Regions from separate parts of the Streptomyces sp. LN549 genome, predicted to be linked through region 1. Evidence: riboswitches for the same ligand, from Rfam matches in the RefSeq annotation. Region 1 holds a riboswitch; each other region holds the start of a gene.
What was found. A riboswitch is a leader RNA that binds a small molecule or an ion and turns the genes downstream of it on or off. The one in region 1 is predicted to bind thiamine pyrophosphate.

Region 1 (4,867 bases):
CGAGCGGGGCGGGCTGGTGGTGGACGGCGTTCCACACCTGGGCACGCAGTTCGGCGAACTCGGGCGACAGGCGCTGTTCCTCGGTACGCGGATAGGGCAGCGTGACCGGGATGATCGTGTGGATGCGGCCGGGGCGGGCCGCCATGACGAAGGCCCCCGACCCCGAGCAGCCGCGCGGCCGCGGCAGGCCGGCCCTGGAGATCTCGCTCAACTCCCGCGGCGCCGAGCTGATCGGCATCGATCTCCAGCGCCACCACATCCACGTGGTCGTGGCCAACTGCGCCCATGAGATCGTCGGCCGCCACAGCGCCCCCGTCCCGGCGGACAGCGGCGCGGCCGAACGTGCCGCACAGGCGATCCGCGCCGTCGAGGACCTGGTGCGGCGCGAGAACATCAGCCTCGCCCCCATCGCGGGCATCGGCCTCGGCCTTCCCGGCTTCGTGCAGAACCCGGCCTCCAGTGACCCGCGCACCATGACCCCGTTCGCCGGCCATGTCGCGAAGGAGCTGGGCCGGCACTTCGACGCCCCCGTGCTCACCGACAACAACTCCCGGCTCGCGGCTCTCGCCGAGGTGACCTGGGGCGCGGCGCGCGGGATCGAGAACGCCGTCTATCTGCGCTGGTCGGAAGGGGTCGGTGGCGGACTCGTCGTCAACGGCGCACTGGTCCACGGCGCTCATGGCACCGCCGGGGAGATCGGCCACACCAGCTGCGCCCCCGAGGGAAAGCCCTGCCACTGCGGTGGCCGGGGCTGTCCGGAGGGCCTCATCTCCGTCCCCGCCCTGCTCGCCGCCTGCGCCGATCGCGGAGTGACGGCCGCGGACACCGCGGAACTGATCGCGCTCGCCGCCGAGGGGCAGCCGGACACGGCCGAGGTGATCCGGACCGCGGCCGTCGTCGCGGGGCGGGTGCTCGCGGCCCTCGCCGCCCAGGTCGACCCCGAGTGCATCGTCGTCTACGGGGAACCGGCGTCCCTCGACGCTCTCGTCCTCACACCGATCCGGGAGCAACTCGCCGCACTGTCCCTGCCGTCCGCACCTCGCACCATCGAGGTACGCGGATCCACCCTCGGCGGCGATGCGGCCGCGCTCGGCGGGGTGGCACTACTGCTGCGCACCACCGGCCAGGACCTGGCGGAGCTGCTGGACGGGGGCACCTCGCGGTGAACGCCTGCTGCGGGCCCGCCCGCGAGAACGCCGCGGCGGCCACGACCGCCACGGCCACTCCCCCGGCGGACTTCCCCGTACCCGAGCGCCGTCCCGCCGACCTGCTCCGCGGCATGGTCGCGGTGCCCGGTGGTCCGTTCCTGATGGGCGGCGAGGACGAGGACGCGTTCCCGGCCGACGGAGAGGGACCGGTACGGGAGGTGACCGTCGCCCCGTTCCACATCGACGCGGCCGCCGTGACCAACGCCCGCTTCGCCGTCTTCGTCAAGGCCACCGGCTATCGCACCGAGGCCGAACTCAGCGGCTGGTCCTATGTGTTCGGCTCCTTCGTCCCGCAGGAGGCCCGGCACGCCGTACTGCCGGGCACCGTGCCCGGCGCCCCCTGGTGGCGTGCGGTGACCGGAGCGCACTGGCGCGCCCCCGAGGGACCCGGCACCTCGATCGGCGACCGCCGCGACCACCCGGTGGTCCACATGTCGTGGCACGACGCGACGGTGTACGCCCGCTGGGCCGGCAAGCGGCTGCCCACCGAGGCCGAGTGGGAGAAGGCGGCCCGCGGCGGACTCGTCCGGGCCCGCTTTCCCTGGGGCGACGAGCTGACCCCGAACGGCCGGCACCGCTGCAACATCTGGCAGGGCGACTTCCCCGTACGCAACACGCGCGAGGACGGCTTCACGGGCACCGCGCCCGCCAAGGCGTACGCCCCCAACGGCTTCGGCCTCCACAACACCTCGGGCAACGTCTGGGAGTGGTGCGCCGACCGGTTCAGCGCCGACTGGCACGCCGAGGACCGCCCGGAGACCCGCTCCGACCCCCTCGGGCCACCGCACGGCGAGAGCCGGGTGCTGCGCGGCGGCTCGTACCTGTGCCACCGCTCGTACTGCAACCGCTACCGGATCGCCGCCCGGACCTCGAACACCCCTGACAGCACGACCGGACACGGCGGGTTCCGCTGCGCGCTCACCGTCTGACCCCCCGCATCGCGAGCCGCGCACATCCGGCTATCCTGGCCGCCGCACCGGACACGGGGTGCCCCTCAAGGGGCTGAGAACACACCCGTCGAACCTGAACCAGTTAGCACTGGCGGAGGGATGTCTCATGTCATTGCCGTATGCCCAGGACCAGCGCGCAGCGGTCGAAGCACGACCCGCGTTCGACGGGCGCATGCCCACCGCCCCCGGCGATCTGCGCATCGAGGCGCACGGCATAGCCCCCGTGCCCGAGGACCGCCGCTACGGCGGACCCGGCCGGCTGTTCACCGTCTGGTTCGCCCCCAACCTGACCATGACCGGGGTCTTCACCGGCACGGTCGGCATCGCGCTGGGCCTGGACTTCACCACGGCGCTCGCCGCCGTCGTGCTCGGCACGCTCGTGGGCGCCGTACCCACCGCATATCTGGGCACCTGGGGCAGCCAGACCGGCGCCGGTCAGCTCCCGCTCGCGCGGCTGGCGTTCGGCCGCGGTGTCGTACTGCCGGGCGCGCTGCAGTGGCTGTCGTCCATCGCCTGGGACGCGCTGATCGGCCTGTTCGGCGGAGACGCGCTGGCCCAGCTGTGCGGCTGGCCGTTCTGGCTCGGCGTGCTGGTCATGATGGCCGCCCAGGGCGCACTCGGCGTCCTGGGGTACGAGGTGATCCACCGGCTCCAGACAGTGATGACCTTCACTCTGGCCGCCGCCTTCATCGTGCTCGCCACGAAACTCCTGCACGGCGTGCACCCAGTCGCCAACGGCTCGGTACACGGTGCCGACCGGGCGGGCGCGTTCGTGCTGACGTGCACCATCGCCCTGAGCCTGGCGCTGTCCTGGGCGCCGTACGCCAGCGACTTCAGCCGCTATCTGCCGCGCACCGCGTCCCGGCCGCGCATGTTCTGGTGCACGTTGCTCGGCATCAGTGTCTCCTTCGTGGCGGTTCAGGCCCTCGGTCTGTGGGGTGCGTCCGTCTTCACCGATCAGACCGCGCGCGGCATCGACACACTGCTCGGCGGGGGCGCCCTCGGAGCGTTCGGGCTGCTCGCCGTGGCGCTCGCCGCGCTGTGCAGCAACGCCATGAACGACTACAGCGGATCGCTGGCCCTCCAGACCATGGGGGTCCGCCTGCCACGTCCCGTCGCCGCGGCACTCGCCGCCGTACTCGGCTTTCCGCTCGTGCTGTGGATGCACGCGGCCGACACGACGACACGCTTCCAGAACGTGCTGCTCCTCGTCGGCTACTGGATCCCCGCATTCGTCGCGATCGTCGCCGTCGACTGGACCGTCCGGGCCAGGGCCCGCGCCGGCTCCCCCATCGACCTGGCCACCGAGAGCTCCCGCCCACAGCCGTGGTGGCCGGCGCTGACCGCCTTCACGCTCGGCTTCGGGGCGGCGATGCCGTTCATGAGCACCAGCCTGTACGTGGGTCCGGTCGCGAAGGCACTGCACGGGGCGGACCTCGCGTACGGTGTGGCGTTCCTCGTGGCCCTGGCGGTCTACGCACCACTACGGCTGCGCCACCGGCCCTGACGGCGAATGACTTTCCGTACAGGGCCGGCTCCGCAGCCGCGGGCTTCGGTTCCGTTTCCGGGCCGAAGACTCAGCCCATGGCCAGGGTCCGGCCGAGAAGGGGCAGCAGGTGGTCCCAATGGCGTTGCAGCGCGGCAGGATCGAAGGCATCGGTGTCGGACATCGTGAAGCCGTGAACGGTGCCGGGGTAGATCTCGGAGGTGTAGGCGACACCCGTGGCATCCAGGGCCTGGTTGAGCTCGCCGAGAGTCTCGGGAGTCATGTCCGTCTCCGCGTGACCGAAGTAGACCTCGCCGGTGAGACGGCTCAGGCTGTCGGGCCCGTCGGCGCCCACGGGGCCGTGGAATCCGGCGACAGCGGCCACCTGGCCGGGGTGGGCAGCGGCGGTGCGCACCGCCAGGAGGCCGCCTACGCAGTAACCGGTCACCGCGACCGGTCCGGCGCCGACCTCGGGCTGAGTGGTGAGGAACCTGAGGTAGGCGTCGGCGTCGCTCAGGGCGCGTTCGGCGGTGTGCGCCTCGATCAAGGGCATCAACTGCTCGAACACCTTCTCCCGGGCCTCGTCTCCGATGTGTCCGGGAAGATCGATGACCGGCGCCGGGCCGTGCCGGTAGAAGATGTTGGGGACGAGCACGTAGTACCCGTGCTCGGCCAGTTCACCGGCCATCTCCCGCAGCACGGGCCGGATCCCGAAGCCGTCCGCGTACATCAGCACGCCCGGGAACCGCTCGCCACGGTCGGGGAAGGCGGCGAAAGCATCGGCCCGGCCGTCCGCGGTGGGAATGTGCAATGTCTTGACGGTCATGAGTTCTCCTGTCGTGGTTGACGTGTCGAGCTGTGATCAGCACGACAGGAGGCGGAGCCCGCGCAACAGCGCCGGATCCGCGGTCTCGCAGCGGGCCGGTATCGACCCGTACGGCGCTCAGAGGAGCGCCGGGTAGCCGATCCGTGTATGGCGCAATGCCGTCCCGGTAGTCATCGCTTCACAACGTAGCCCACCGGACTGGATCATCGCCAGGTCCCCCTGCCCACAGCGCTGTTCGCACTCGACGGACCCACCGCCCCGCACCGGAGAGGCGGCGGGTCCCTCGCTTCCGGGACCGTCGCCCCGGCGTTGCCGGGTGGGCTCGTCGCCGTCGAACTCCCAGACCGCCGGCAGTCGGGCGGCAGCCCAGTCGTTGCGCCGCGGTCCTTTGGCACCG
Region 2 (4,867 bases), 3.8 Mb from region 1:
AGGTTGCCGACCAGGTCATCGAGGCCCAACGAGCCCTGGGACAGCGCCTTCATGTGCCAGGCCTTGAGGTCGAAGGCCGCACCATGGCGTCGCTTCGCCGCCTCACGGCCCTGTAGCCAGGCGCGTTCACCGAGCTTGTAGCCGATGGCCTGGCCGGGCCAGCCGAGGTAGCGGTCGATCTCCGCGTTGCGGCGGGCTGCGGGGCTGCCGTTGTAGGTGGCCATGAACTCCGCGGCGAGGGCCCCCGTCCAGCGCTCGCCGGGGTGGAAGCCGGAGTCTGCGGGGACGGCGAGTCCGAGGTGCATGCCGATGTCGACGATCACCCTGATGGTGCGCAGCATCTGCCCGTCCAGGAAGCCGAGGCGGCGCGCAGGGTCGGAGAAATGGCCCAGGTCGTCCATGAAACGCTCGGCATACAGGGCCCAGCCCTCGATGTTGGCGCTGACCATGCCCTCCGTCACCTGGTAGCGGCTGAGCCGGTCGGCGACCGCGACCCACTGGGCGAGTTGAAGGTGATGGCCGGGGACGCCCTCGTGGTACCAGATGCTGACGAGCTGCCAGGTCGGGTAGGTGCCCTGCTCCAGGGTCGGCAGATAGGTGCGTCCCGGGCGGCTGAAGTCGAGGCTCGGGCTCTGGTAGTAGGGACCGGAGGCGCTCCCCGCGGGCGCGATCCGGGACTCGACCTTGCGGAGCGGTCCGGAGAGGTCGAAGTGACTGCCGTCGAGGGTGCTTACCGCCTCGTCCATCAGCTGCTGCAGCCACTCGCGTGCGGCCTCCTCGCCCTTGACCGCGTGGCCGTGCTCCTCCAGGTGGTGCATGACCTCAAGGAGGCCGGCTCCCGGCAGGATGCGCTCGGCCTCGACGCGCATCTCGGCCAGCGTGCGGTGGAACTCGTCCCAGGCCCAGGCGTAGGCCTCGTCCAGATCGAGTTCGGCGCCGGTGTTGTACCGCGCGGCGCGCAGGTAGCGATCCCGGCCCACCGCGTCCGGGGTGCCCTCCGTGGCCGGGACGTAGGTGTCGCGCAGCCAGTCGCGGAACTCGGATACGGCGCGGGTGGCTCGGCGGGCCGCGTCGTCCAACTCGGGGCGCATCCGGTCGGTGCCGTCCGCGACGAAGTCGGCGAACCAGCCCGCGCCACTGCCACCGGGCTGTCCGGCGGACTCCCCGGTCCAGTCGGCAAGCTGGCCGATCACCCCTACGGCCTGTCGGGGAGCAGCGAGCAGACTGCGGGAGATCCCCTCGGTGAGGGTGTCCCGGTAGCCGTCCAGGGCGCCGGGGAGGTTGCGCAGCCGGCCGGCCACCGCTGCCCAGTCCTCGTCTGTGGTCGTGGGCATGAGAGTGAATATCGCCCGTACCTGGTCGACATGCCCGCCCACCGTGCGCAGCTGTCGGTAGTTCTCGCCGGTGTCGTGCATCGCGAGCTCGGCGGTGAGGCGTTCCCGCAGCAGCCGGGCGCAGGCCTGTTCAGCGGGGTCGTCCGGCACAAGGACGGCGTCGAGTGCGGTGAGACTGCGGCGGGCCAGCTCGGCATGGGCCTCGAAGCCCTCCGGCGAGAGGTCCGGTTGCCGATCGTCTGCCGGTTTCAGGCCCAGCCATGCGGAGGTCATCGGATCGTGTGCGGCCACCTGATCGAGGTGACGGTCGGCGAGGCTGCGCGGGGTGACCGATTCATTTGCCATGGACACATCTTGACGCGCCGTCGGATCATTCCTCCAGGCCTCCGAGCGCTGTTCCGGACGGCCCTCGGGGCCATCCGGAACAGCGCCTGCCATGCAGGTGTCAGTCCGCCACCGGGAGGTACACCCGGTTGCCCCGGGCGGCGAACTCCTCGGACTTCACCGCCATGCCGGCCAGCGCCTCCGCGTCGAATTCGGTGTGGACAGCCGTGGCCCCGTCGCCGTGCTCGTCACGGATCTTCTGGGAGATCTTCATCGAGCAGAACTTCGGGCCGCACATCGAGCAGAAGTGCGCCGTCTTCGCCGGCTCGGCCGGCAGCGTCTCGTCGTGGAACTCCCGTGCCGTGTCCGGGTCGAGGGCCAGGTTGAACTGGTCCTCCCAGCGGAACTCGAACCGGGCGTCCGACAGCGCGTCGTCCCACTCCTGCGCCCCCGGATGCCCCTTGGCGAGGTCTGCCGCATGGGCCGCGATCTTGTAGGTGATGACCCCGGTCTTCACGTCGTCCCGGTTGGGCAGACCGAGGTGCTCCTTGGGTGTCACGTAGCAGAGCATCGCCGTCCCCCACCAGGCGATCATCGCGGCGCCGATGCCCGAGGTGATGTGGTCGTACGCCGGCGCAACATCGGTCGTCAGCGGGCCGAGCGTGTAGAACGGCGCCTCCTCGCAGATCTCCTGCTGGAGGTCGATGTTCTCCTTGATCTTGTGCATCGGGACGTGGCCCGGACCCTCGATCATGGTCTGGACACCGAACCGCTTGGCGACGGTGTTCAGTTCGCCGAGCGTACGCAGTTCAGCGAACTGTGCCTCGTCGTTGGCATCCGCGATCGACCCGGGACGCAGCCCGTCACCCAGGGAGTACGTCACGTCGTACGAGGCGAGGATCTCGCAGAGCTCCTCGAAGTTCTCGTAGAGGAACGACTCCTTGTGGTGCGCGAGGCACCATGCCGCCATGATCGAGCCGCCTCGGGAGACGATCCCCGTCTTGCGGCGGGCCGTCAGCGGCACGTACGGCAGGCGCACGCCGGCGTGAACCGTCATGTAGTCGACACCCTGCTCGGCCTGCTCGATGACGGTGTCCTTGTAGATCTCCCAGGTCAGCTCCTCCGCCCTGCCGTCGACCTTCTCCAGGGCCTGGTAGAGCGGCACGGTGCCGATCGGAACGGGGGAGTTGCGAAGAACCCACTCACGGGTGGTGTGGATGTTGCGTCCGGTGGACAGATCCATGACCGTGTCGGCGCCCCACTTGGTCGCCCAGGTCATCTTGTCCACCTCCTCCTCGATGGAGGACGAGACCGCGGAGTTGCCGATGTTGGCGTTCACCTTCACCAGGAACCGCTTGCCGATGATCATCGGCTCGATCTCGGGGTGGTTGACGTTGGCCGGCAGGACGGCGCGGCCGGCCGCGATCTCCTCGCGCACCACCTCGGGCTCGACGTTCTCCCGGATCGCGACGTACTCCATCTCCGGGGTGACCTCGCCCCGGCGGGCGTACGCGAGCTGGGTGACGGGCCGGCCGTCCCGGCTGCGCCGCGGCTGGCGGGGACGGCCCGGGAAGACCGCGTCCAGATTGCGCAGCCCCCCGCGCGGTGAGGTGTGCTTGAGCCCGTCGTCCTCGGGGCGTGCGGGACGTCCCGTGTACTCCTCGGTGTCGCCGCGGGCGGTGATCCAGTTCTCCCGCAGAGGTGCCAGTCCGCGGCGGACATCGGTCTCGGTCGAGGGATCGGTGTACGGCCCCGACGTGTCGTACAGCGTCACGTCCTTGCCGTTGGTGAGGTGCACCTGACGGACCGGCACCCGGAGGTCCGGGCGTGAACCCTGGACGTACCCCTTGTGCCATCCGATGGACTTCCCGGCCTCGTCGCTCTGGTTCGAGGCAGGCGTGCGTGCGTCCGATGTGGTCATGAGACCTACTCCCTACGCCGGCATTACCCGGTAACAGGTTCGGCGGTCGGCGCAGCCTGTCCCGTACGGACGTACGGAGATCAGCGCCCTCTCAGCCCGGTGCTCCGAGCTCCCGCGTGTGCAAAGGTGCCACCACGCTAGCGCCCCGATCGGCAAGCTGAACAGAGGGCCCCTTGCTTGTTGCGATGATCGGCCGGTGACGTCCCCTCATAACGACTGCGAACCGCAGGGCCATCAGCACGCGCACTCGCACAGCCACGGCCCCGCCGCTCCCGTCTCCGGCCATCTGCGCAAGGTGATCGCCGCCGTGCTGATTCCGTTCGCGGCCGCGGTCGTCGTCGGGCTCGTGGTGCTCTGGCCCGGTGGTGCGCCGGCGCACGAGCGCACCGGTGTCGGTTTCGACCGGCAGACCCAGCAGGGCAAGGTGGTGAACGTCGGCAAGGTCGACTGCAAGGACGTGAGCGCCTCGCAGATCCCCGTCAGCGGTGAGACATCGCCGCCCACGGGCGAGCCGGCCACCGGGGACCGCCTGTGCGAGAAGGCCACCGTCGAAGTGACGAGCGGCCAGGACAAGGGCCGCACATTCATCGAGGTCGTCCAGCCGGACGCGCCCCGACAACTACGGAAGGGACAGGGGGTGGTCCTCGCGCACGCCCCCGACGCGCCCCACGACCTCCAGTACTCCGTGACCGATGTGAACCGGAAGTTCCCGTTGCTGTTGCTGGCCGGGGTCTTCGCCCTGGTGGTGGTGGCCGTGGGCAGAATGCGCGGGGTCATGGCGCTGGTGGCGCTCGCCCTGTCGTTCGCCGTCCTGACCCTGTTCATCCTTCCGGCCATCCTGCAGGGCTCGAACCCCCTGGTCGTGGCAGTCGTCGGGGCCGGCGCCATCATGCTGATCGCGCTCTACATCTGCCACGGGCTGACCGCCCGCACCTCGGTCGCCGTCATCGGAACCCTGATCTCACTGCTGCTGATCGGGCTGCTCGGCTCGCTCTTCATCGGCTGGGCGAGCCTCAGCGGGAACACCGATGACAACACCGGCCTCATCCACGGCCTGTATCCGCACATCGACATGAGCGGACTGCTGCTGGCCGGCGTCATCATCGGTTCCCTCGGGGTGCTCGACGATGTGACGGTCACCCAGACCTCGGCGGTCTGGGAACTTCACCAGGCGGATCCGACGATGAGTGCGAAGGAGCTCTACCGGGCAGGGATCAGGATCGGGCGTGACCACATCGCCTCGGTGGTCAACACCCTGGTGCTCGCCTATGCGGGCGCCGCGCTTCCA
Region 3 (4,867 bases), 1.7 Mb from region 1:
CACGGCGGGGCCGAGCGCGGGAAGGGTGACACGGCGCCAAGCGGCGAAACGTCCCGCGCCGAGGACCCGTGCGGCCTCCTCCTGACGGGGGTCGAGCTGCGACCAGAGCCCGCCGACGGTACGCACGACGACGGCGTAGTTGAAGAAGACGTGTGCCAGCAGGATCGCCCACACCGTGGTGTCGAGCCGTACGCCCCAGAGCTCGTCGAGCAGTCCGCCGCGCCCCAGCAACGCAAGGAACGCGGTACCCACGACGACGGTCGGCAGCACGAACGGCACGGTGACGATCGCCCGCAGCAGCTGCTTGCCCGGGAAGTCGAACCGGGCGAACACATAGGCGCCCGGCAGGGCGATCAGCAGGGTCAGCGCGGTCGAGGCGAGCGCCTGCCAGCAGGTGAACCAGAGAACGTCCTGGATGTCCGGCCGGCTCAGCACCTCGCCGAACCGTCCGAACTGCCACACCCCGTCTGCCTTGAGCCCGCGTCCGACGATGGCGATGACGGGGTAGGCGAAGAACAGCGCGAAGAAGGCGACGGGCACGGCCATCAGTCCGAGCCGCACCGCGCTCCCGCGCCGTGCCCGGGCGCGCGCGGATTTCCCGCGCGCGCCCGGTCCGCGTACGGGAGTCTTCGCTACTTCACTACGAGCGAGGACCATGACTGGACCCACTGCTCACGGTTCTTGGCGATCTCGTCCGGGGCGACGGTCGTCGGCTTGTCGACCGTGGCACCGAACTCCGTGAAGAGGTCCGGCACCTTCGCGCCCTTGGTGACCGGGCTGACGAACATGTTGAGCGGCATGTCCTCCTGGAACTTCTTGCTGATCAGGAAGTCCAGCAGGGCCTTGCCGCCCGCCTCGTTCTTCGCTCCGTCGAGCAGGCCTGCGAACTCGATCTGGCGGAAGCACGTCGCGGTGGCGACCCCGGTCGGGGCCGTCTTCGGCTGCGGATCCGCGTACAGCACCTCGACGGGCGGGCTGGAGGCGTAGCTGACGACGAGCGGCCTGTCGGCCTTGGCCTTCTTGCCGCCGGCGGAGCCGGAGAACTCCTCGTTGTACGCCTGCTCCCAGCCGTCGACGACCTTGACGCCGTTGTCCTTCAGCTTCTTCCAGGTAGTCCTGGTAGCCGTCCTCGCCGTACGTGGCGACCGTGCCGAGGAGGAAGCCGAGGCCGGGCGAGGAGGTCGCGGCGTTCTCGGTGACGAGGAGGTTCTTGTACGCGGGCTTCGCCAGGTCGTCGAAGGACTGTGGCGGCGCGAGCTTCTTGTCGGCGAAGTACTTCTTGTCGTAGTTGACGCAGATGTCGCCGGTGTCGACCGGGGTGACCCGGTGCTTCTCCGCGTCCAGCTGAACGCCGGCGGCGACCTGGTCGATTCCCTTTGCCTTGTACGAGGTGAACAGGCCGTTGTCGAGGGCACGCGAGAGCAGGGTGTTGTCGACGCCGAAGAACACATCGCCGCGGGGCGATCCCTTGGTCAGGATCTCCTGGTTGAGGGCGGCGCCCGCGTCCCCGCTCTTCAGCACCTTGACGGTGTAGCCGGTCTCCCGGGTGAACTCCTTCAGCACGTTCTTGGAGGCGTTGAAGGAGTCGTGGCTGACGAGGGTGACGGTCTTGGAGCCGGTGCCCTTGGTTCCGCCGGTGCCGGCGGCCGAGTCGTCGGAGCTTCCGCATCCGGCGAGTGCGGTCGCGCCGAGCGCGGCGGCGACGGCCGTCAGCGCGATCTTCTTGGTGGTGCTCATGTGATTCCTCCTGGGGGTGACCAGGAAGAGACGCGGCCCTGCCCGCACCGGTGGAAACCGGAAGCGGGCAGGGCGCAACAGCTTGAGTAAGGTCCGAACTTCCTACCCGGAATGACCCGGGCGAGGTTCAGAGGGTCTGCGGCCAACCTGTCCTTGGTGCCGCACTCTCAGCGCTGTGGCGCTCCCCTGTCGGAATATGAAGTTGAATTCGAGCCCAGGCTACACGCCTGGTTTCCGCCTCAGCGCTCGGATGCCGCCAGCTGTCCGCAGGCCCCGTCGATCTCCTGTCCGCGGGTGTCCCGGACGGTCACCGGCACGCCGTGGGAGGCGATCGCCTCGACGAACGCCTTCTCGTCCTCGGGCCGCGAGGCGGTCCACTTCGAGCCGGGCGTCGGGTTCAGCGGGATCAGGTTGACGTGGACCCGCTTGCCCTTGAGGAGCCGGCCGAGCCGGTCGCCCCGCCACGCCTGGTCGTTGATGTCGCGGATCAGGGCGTACTCGATGGAGATGCGGCGGCCGGACTTCTCCGCGTACTCCCACGCCGCGTCCAGTACCTCGCGGACCTTCCACCGGGTGTTCACCGGCACAAGGGTGTCGCGCAGCTCGTCGTCCGGCGCGTGCAGCGAGACGGCGAGGCGGCACTTGAACCCCTCGTCGGCAAAGCGGAGCATGGCGGGGACGAGGCCGACGGTGGAGACCGTGATCCCGCGCTGCGAGAGCCCGAGGCCGTCGGGCTCGGGGTCGGTCAGCCGGCGGATCGCGCCGACCACGCGGTTGTAGTTGGCGAGCGGCTCGCCCATGCCCATGAAGACGATGTTGGAGAGCCGGGCCGGCCCGCCCGGGACCTCGCCGTCACGCAGCGCGCGCATGCCGTCGACGATCTGGTGGACGATCTCGGCGGTCGACAGGTTGCGGTCGAGACCGGCCTGTCCGGTGGCGCAGAACGGGCAGTTCATGCCGCAGCCGGCCTGCGAGGAGATGCACATCGTGACGCGCTCGGGGTAGCGCATCAGGACGGACTCGACCAGCGTCCCGTCGTGCAGCTTCCACAGCGTCTTGCGGGTGGTGTCGTCGTCACAGCTGATGTGCCGGACCACGGACATCAGGTCGGGGAACATCGCCTCGGCGAGCTTGTCCCTCGATCCGGCCGGAATGTTGGTCCACTCCGACGGGTCGTGCGCGTACCGCGCGAAGTAGTGCTGCGAGAGCTGCTGGGCGCGGAACGGCTTTTCGCCGATCGCGGCGACGGCTTCCTTGCGCTCGGCGGGCGTGAGGTCGGCGAGGTGCCGCGGCGGCTTCTTGGCTCCGCGGGGCGCGACGAAAGTGAGTTCTCCGGGCTTAGGCATGGTTCTTCCAGTGTCGCAGACAGAACAGTGAGGGCCCGCCGCCCTGTGGACAACGGACCCTCACTCGTAAAAACGCAGGTCAGAAGGGGTGACCTAGTCGCTTGTCAGCCGGAGCCGACGAAAATCACCAGCAGTAGCCAGACCACCGGCGCGGTCGGCAGGAGCGAGTCGAGCCGGTCCATGATGCCGCCGTGCCCGGGCAGCAGCGTGCCCATGTCCTTGATCCCGAGATCCCGCTTGATCATGGACTCGCCCAGGTCGCCCAGAGTGGCGCTGGCGGCGACCGCGAGGCCGAGCAGCAGCCCCTGCCACCAGGTGCCGTCGTCGATCATGAACTGCATGCACAGCGCACCGGCCACCATCGCGAAGGCCACGGCTCCGAACAGGCCCTCGCGGGTCTTTCCGGGGCTGATGCGCGGTGCGAGCTTGTTCTTGCCGAACCGCCAGCCGACGGCGTACGCACCCGTGTCGCTGACCACGGTCAGCAGCAGGAAGGTCAGCACCCGCTGGGGTCCGTCGTCGGCGGTCAGGAGCATGGCGACGAAGGTCGCCAGGAACGGCACGTAGAACGCGGCGAAGACTCCGGCCGTGACGTCCCTGAGGTAGCCCTCCGGTGGCTCGGTCATCCGCCAGACGAGCACCGCCAGGGCGGTCAGCGCCATGGCGATCCAGGCGCCCTCGGCGCCCCTGGCGTAACCGGCCACGACCATGGCCGCGCCACCGATCGCGAGAGGCACGAGGGGCGCCTTGATGCCCTTGCGCTCCTCCAGCCGGGAAGTGAGCTCCCAGAGGCCCACGACAACGGCGACCACGACCACGCCGACGAAGACGGCCTTGACGATGAAGAGCGATGCGGCGACGACGGCCCCGAGCCCAAGGCCGACCCCTATGGCGGCTCCCAGATCACGGCCCGCACGCTTCTTCTGCGGGGGTGGCGGCGGGGTGGACATGGGCTCCTGCGGCTTCTCGTCGCGGAACAGGGGGCCGCCGCTCAGGCGTCCGGCCCCCTCGTCCCGTTCATCACGGTCGTCAGCATCTCTACCTGCGTCGGGAACGTCCGGCACGATGGGCATGGGCCGAGTCTGCTGGGCGTCATGCACATCGTATGCAGGACCCGCCGGAGCGGCCCGCATCTCGGGCGCAGCCCGGTGGCCGGCGCCCTGCGGGACGCCCCAGGAAGAGTCGTTCATCAGACTTCGAGCAGCTCGGCTTCCTTGTGCTTCAGCAGCTCGTCCACCTGCGCGACGTACTTCGCGGTGGTGTCGTCGAGCTCCTTCTCGGCGCGACGGACCTCGTCCTCGCCGGACTCCTTGTCCTTGACCAGCTTGTCGAGCGTTTCCTTGGCCTTGCGGCGGACGGCCCGGATCGAGATCTTGGAGTCCTCGGCCTTGGTCTTCGCGACCTTGATGTAGTCGCGACGGCGCTCTTCGGTGAGGTCGGGGAAGGTCACCCGGATGATATTGCCGTCGTTGCTCGGGTTGACGCCGAGGTCCGAGTCGCGGATGGCCTGCTCGATGTTGCGCAGCGCGGTCTTGTCGAACGGCGTCACGACGGCCATACGGGGCTCGGGCACCGAGAACGAGGCCAGTTGGTTGATCGGGGTCAGCGCGCCGTAGTAGTCGGCGACGATCTTGTTGAACATCGCCGGGTGCGCACGGCCGGTGCGGATCGCGGCGAAGTCCTCTTTCGCGACGACGACGGCCTTCTCCATCTTCTCCTCGGCCTCGAGGAGGGTTTCTTCGATCACCACGTGCTCCTGCGTGTCTTGAGTGGGCCCGGCGTGC
Region 4 (4,867 bases), 6.0 Mb from region 1:
TGGATGATGTCCACGCCACTGGAGAGAACCGCGTCGAGGAACGCGGGAAGGTCACCCTGGCGCCGGCGGGCGTCCGTGCACAGGTAGAGCCGGGCATCGGACAGCAGCGCGCGAGGCGTGGACATGGTGCGGTTCCCCCCGGGGAAGGCGATGACGGTGGTTCGGTGGTACGCGCGGGATGCGGGCCGCACCGTGCGGCCCGCATCCCCCGTGCGGCTGTCGGTCAGACGGCGAGCGCCTGGGCGCGGCGCTTCACCTCCGTGCCGCGATTCTCACTCAGCGCCTGCGCGGGCGTGCCCGGCAGGCTCGGGTCGGGCGTGAAGAGCCATTCCAGCATCTCCGCGTCGGAGTAGCCGTCGTCCCTCAGGAGCGTCAGGGTCCCCGAAAGGCCCTTGACCACCTTGTCGCCGTCAATGAAGGCGGCAGGCACCTGGAGCGCCCGGTTCTCACCGCGTCGTACGGCAATGAGCTGGCCGTCCCTGACCATCTGGCGCACGCGCGTCACCTGGACATCGAACATTTCGGCGATGTCGGGAAGGTGGAGCCAGGCAGGGACGAGAGCATCGATCTTTGCGTCAATCTCGGTCACGGGGACAAGCGTGCCATCCCGGACCGACAGTCGGTACCCGGGCCGCCCGTACGGGGGCCGGATACGCCGTCAGAGCGTGGCCGACTTCAGGGGTGCGGAGGGGTCGGCGACCCGCTCCGGGTCGAGCTCCGCCCCCGATTCGACGAGTTTGCGCCCCTGCGCCAGATCGCGCGGACGGCCGACCGCCAGTACGGCGACGAGCGCTCCGGCGCGCAGCCAGCACACCGTCCACGTGGGTTCGGCCGGATCGCCGCGCCACACCAGGGTGTCGGCCCCCGTGTGGTGGCCCGCGTACTGGACGAAGCGGCCGAACTGCTCGGACCAGAAGTAGGGCACAGGGTCGTAGACCGGGGGCTGCCCGTCGCCCTCCGGAGTGGCGGCGGTGACGGCGGCGGCGACGGTCCGGGGCCCCTGGAGGGCGTTGTCCCAGTGGTGGACGAGCAGCCGCTCGCCGTACCGGGCCGAAGGGAACGAGGCGCAGTCCCCGACCGCGTACACATCGGGGAGCGAGGTGCGCAGTGACGCGTCCGCGGTCACCGACCCGTCCGGGCCGAGCTCGATCCCCGATCCGGCCAGCCAGCCGGTCGCGGGCCGGGCGCCGATGCCGACGACGACCGCGTCCGCCGGGATCGCACGGCCGTCCGCCAGGACCACGCGGCCGGCTTCGATGCGGTCGACCCTGGCACCGGTGAGGAGTCCGGCGCCGCTCTCGGCGTACCAGCCGGTCATGGGGGCCGCCACCTCGGCGGGCAGGGCGCCGGCGAGCGGGTGCTCGGCGGCCTCGACGACGGTGACCGCACAGCCGGCCGCGCGGGCCGCGGTGGCGAACTCGGCGCCGATCCAGCCCGCACCGACGACCACGACGTCGTGCTGCTGTTCGAGGACCGGCCGCAGCCGGGCGGCGTCGTCCAGCGTGCGCAGGAGGTGGACGCCCGGGACGCCCTCGGTGCCGGGCAGCATCAGGGGCTCGGCACCGGTGGCGACGACCAGGACGTCGTACGGGACGGGCCCGTCCGGAGTGTCCAGTTCGTGGTCGCCCGCGCGCAGCGCGGTCACGTCGAGGCCGAGCCGCAGGGTGAGGTCCAGCGCCTCGAAGTCGATGTCGAAGGCCGAGTCCTCGGCCTTGCCGAGAAGGACCGCCTTCGACAGCGGGGGCCGGTCGTACGGCTGGTGCGGTTCGGCGCCGATCAGCGTGACGGGGCCGGTGAAGCCCTGTTCGCGCAGGGCCACCGCGGTCTGTACGCCCGCCATGCCCGCTCCGGCGATCACGACGCGGCGGCTCTGCCGCGGCTCTGTCTGCTGTTGTCCGGTCTGCTCGTCCACCCGACCACCTTAAGCACCCTGACGGGCCGTCAGGAAGATGCTTCCCGGCTCACCGCTGCCGGACCACCGTGCGCGTGCCCCGCTCACGGCACCGGCTCCCCTTGCCGGGGGCGCGGGGCAGAGGTTTAGGGTAGCCGTGCAGATTACTCGCGGGAGTCCGGTCGTACCGGGCTGAGAGGGAGGCTGGACGGCCTTCGACCGTACGAACCTGATCCGGGTCATGCCGGCGAAGGGAGGGGCTGGACGCCCATGCGCACGCACCGTACGAACGGGTCCGACGTCCTCGTCATCGGGGGCGGCATCATCGGCCTGGTGACCGCCTGGCGGGCCGCGCAGCGCGGCCTGACCACCGCGGTCGTCGATCCCGAACCGGGCGGCGGCGCAGCCCAGGTCGCGGCGGGGATGCTGGCAGCCGTCACCGAACTCCACTACGGCGAGGCGATGCTGCTCGGCCTCAACGTCGCCTCCGCCGCGCGCTATCCGGCGTTCGCGGCCGAGCTGGAGGCGGCGAGCGGACAGGACATCGGATTTCGCACCTGCGGCACCCTGGCCGTCGCGCTCGATGCCGACGACCGCGCCCAGATGCGGGAACTCCACGCCCTGCACCGTCGCTCGGGCCTGAAGTCGGAGTGGCTCACCGGCCGGGAGTGCCGCCGCCTCGAGCCGATGCTCGCACCGGGCATACGCGGCGGGCTGCGGGTCGACGGCGACCACCAGGTCGACCCGCGACGGCTGGCCGCCGCACTGCTGACGGCGTGCGAACGGGCGGGGGTCGTCCTCCACCGCCAACGGGCCGAGCGGCTCTCGGTCACGGCCGACCGGGCCACCGGAGTCGTACTGGCCGACGGTACGCAGCCGGCGGCCGATCAGGTCGTGCTCGCCGCGGGCAGCCTCAGCGGCCGGCTCGCGGGGGTGCCGGAGCACATCCTGCCCCCGGTCCGCCCGGTGAAGGGCCAGGTGCTGCGGCTGACCGTGCCCACCACGTACGCCCCCTTCCTCTCCCGCACCGTGCGGGCCGTGGTCCGGGGCAGCCACGTCTACCTCGTGCCGCGTGATAACGGGGAGCTGGTCATCGGCGCCACCAGCGAGGAGATGGGCTGGGACACCACGGTCACGGCGGGCGGTGTGTACGAGCTGCTGCGCGACGCGCACGAACTGGTGCCGGGCGTCACCGAGCTGCCGCTCACCGAGACCCGCGCCGGCCTGCGCCCCGCCTCCCCCGACAACGCCCCACTGCTCGGCCGCACCGCACTGCCCGGCCTCCATCTCGCCACCGGTCACCACCGCAACGGGGTGCTGCTCACCCCCGTCACCGGGGACGCCATGGCGCAGCTGCTGGCGGACGGCGATCTGCCCGAGGTGGCCCGCCCCTTCTCCCCCGGCCGCTTCTCGCCCGCCGCCGCCCCCGCACCTCAGGAGCAGCCCGCATGACCACGCCCACTCCCCCTTCCGTTCCGGTCTCCGTCTCCGTGAACGGCGAGACCGTCGCCATCGCGCCGGGCACCACCCTGGATGCCCTGGTCGCCTCGCTGACCAGCGCGTCCTCGGGCGTCGCGGCCGCCCTGAACGAGACCGTCGTGCCGCGCGGCCAGTGGCCCGCTGCCGCGCTCACCGACGGCGACCGGGTCGAGGTCCTCACCGCGGTCCAGGGCGGCTGACCATGTCCGACGACCTCTTCGCCCTCGGGGACACCTCTTTCGGCTCCCGGCTGATCATGGGGACGGGCGGGGCACCCAGCCTGGACGTGCTGGAGCGGTCCCTGACCGCCTCGGGCACCGAGCTGACGACCGTGGCGATGCGCCGGCTCGACCCGACCGTGCAGGGCTCCGTGCTCTCCGTGCTGGAGAAGCTCTCCATCCGCGTGCTGCCGAACACGGCGGGCTGCTTCACGGCGGGCGAGGCCGTGCTCACCGCCCGGCTCGCTCGCGAGGCGCTCGGCACCGACTGGGTCAAGCTGGAGGTGGTGGCGGACGAGCGCACCCTGCTGCCCGACCCCATCGAACTGCTGGACGCCGCGGAGACGCTGGTGGACGACGGCTTCACCGTCCTGCCGTACACGAACGACGACCCGGTGCTGGCCCGGAAACTGGAGGATGTCGGGTGCGCGGCGATCATGCCGCTCGGCTCCCCCATCGGCTCCGGTCTGGGCATCCGGAACCCGCACAACTTCCAGCTGATCGTCGAGCAGGCGCAGGTCCCGGTGATCCTGGACGCGGGCGCCGGCACGGCGTCGGACGCGGCGCTCGCCATGGAGCTGGGATGTGCGGCCGTGATGCTGGCGTCGGCGGTGACCCGGGCCCAGGAACCCGAGCTGATGGCCGCCGCGATGCGCCACGCGGTGGAGGGCGGGCGGCTCGCGTACCGCGCGGGGCGGATCCCTCGCCGCCACTTCGCCGAGGCGTCGTCACCGACGGCGGGGCGGGCGGTGCTGGATCCGGAGCGCCCGGCGTTCTGAGCCCGGGGGCCCGGCCGGTGCGTGAGGCGGATCTCATGTCCCGGCCCCGGCACGTTCCGGCCCCGGGGCACGGCCGTTCCGTGGCTGCGGATCGCATGTCCCTGTCACGGCTCGGCTGCAGTTGGGCCCCGGGATCGCCCCGGCCCGTCGGCCGTGTCCGCGGTGGCTCGTAGACTCGCCTGCGTGGATACGACCCTCCAGGACCCTCTCGTCGGGCAGCTGCTCGACGGCCGCTACCGCGTCGATGCCCGCATCGCCGTGGGCGGCATGGCCACGGTCTACCGGGCCATGGACACCCGGCTCGACCGGGTGCTCGCCCTCAAGGTGATGCATCCGGCGCTCGCGACCGACGCCTCCTTCGTCGAGCGCTTCATCCGCGAGGCCAAGTCGGTGGCCCGGCTCGCGCACCCCAACGTGGTCGCGGTGTTCGACCAGGGCGCCCACGGGCAGTACGTCTACCTCGCGATGGAGTACGTCGCGGGGTGCACGCTGCGCGACGT

Region 2: linked by a shared signal. The riboswitch ahead of thiC (phosphomethylpyrimidine synthase ThiC) and the one ahead of SH922_RS36775 (purine-cytosine permease family protein) in region 1 are both predicted to bind thiamine pyrophosphate.
Region 3: linked by a shared signal. The riboswitch ahead of SH922_RS29540 (thiamine ABC transporter substrate binding subunit) and the one ahead of SH922_RS36775 (purine-cytosine permease family protein) in region 1 are both predicted to bind thiamine pyrophosphate.
Region 4: linked by a shared signal. The riboswitch ahead of thiO (glycine oxidase ThiO) and the one ahead of SH922_RS36775 (purine-cytosine permease family protein) in region 1 are both predicted to bind thiamine pyrophosphate.

The regions. Positions count from the first base shown of each region.
Region 1 covers NZ_JAZHRI010000002.1:8,273,102-8,277,968, reverse strand. The annotation lists partial or broken gene SH922_RS36790 (ATP-binding protein) at 1-148, opposite strand, end outside; gene SH922_RS36785 (ROK family protein) at 144-1,166, shown strand; gene SH922_RS36780 (formylglycine-generating enzyme family protein) at 1,163-2,137, shown strand; TPP riboswitch at 2,182-2,275, shown strand; gene SH922_RS36775 (purine-cytosine permease family protein) at 2,265-3,665, shown strand; gene SH922_RS36770 (dienelactone hydrolase family protein) at 3,736-4,470, opposite strand.
Region 2 covers NZ_JAZHRI010000002.1:4,462,143-4,467,009, reverse strand. The annotation lists gene SH922_RS20100 (DUF885 domain-containing protein) at 1-1,679, opposite strand, end outside; gene thiC (phosphomethylpyrimidine synthase ThiC) at 1,780-3,579, opposite strand; TPP riboswitch at 3,572-3,705, opposite strand; gene SH922_RS20090 (YibE/F family protein) at 3,776-4,867, shown strand, end outside.
Region 3 covers NZ_JAZHRI010000002.1:6,555,897-6,560,763, reverse strand. The annotation lists gene SH922_RS29545 (ABC transporter permease) at 1-546, opposite strand, end outside; partial or broken gene SH922_RS29540 (thiamine ABC transporter substrate binding subunit) at 633-1,737, opposite strand; TPP riboswitch at 1,819-1,935, opposite strand; gene rlmN (23S rRNA (adenine(2503)-C(2))-methyltransferase RlmN) at 1,977-3,083, opposite strand; gene SH922_RS29530 (phosphatidate cytidylyltransferase) at 3,188-4,273, opposite strand; gene frr (ribosome recycling factor) at 4,273-4,830, opposite strand.
Region 4 covers NZ_JAZHRI010000002.1:2,320,081-2,324,947, forward strand. The annotation lists gene thiE (thiamine phosphate synthase) at 1-125, opposite strand, end outside; gene SH922_RS10225 (Rv2175c family DNA-binding protein) at 224-589, opposite strand; gene SH922_RS10230 (NAD(P)/FAD-dependent oxidoreductase) at 659-1,840, opposite strand; TPP riboswitch at 2,052-2,164, shown strand; gene thiO (glycine oxidase ThiO) at 2,162-3,343, shown strand; gene thiS (sulfur carrier protein ThiS) at 3,340-3,570, shown strand; gene SH922_RS10245 (thiazole synthase) at 3,573-4,367, shown strand; gene pknB (Stk1 family PASTA domain-containing Ser/Thr kinase) at 4,551-4,867, shown strand, end outside.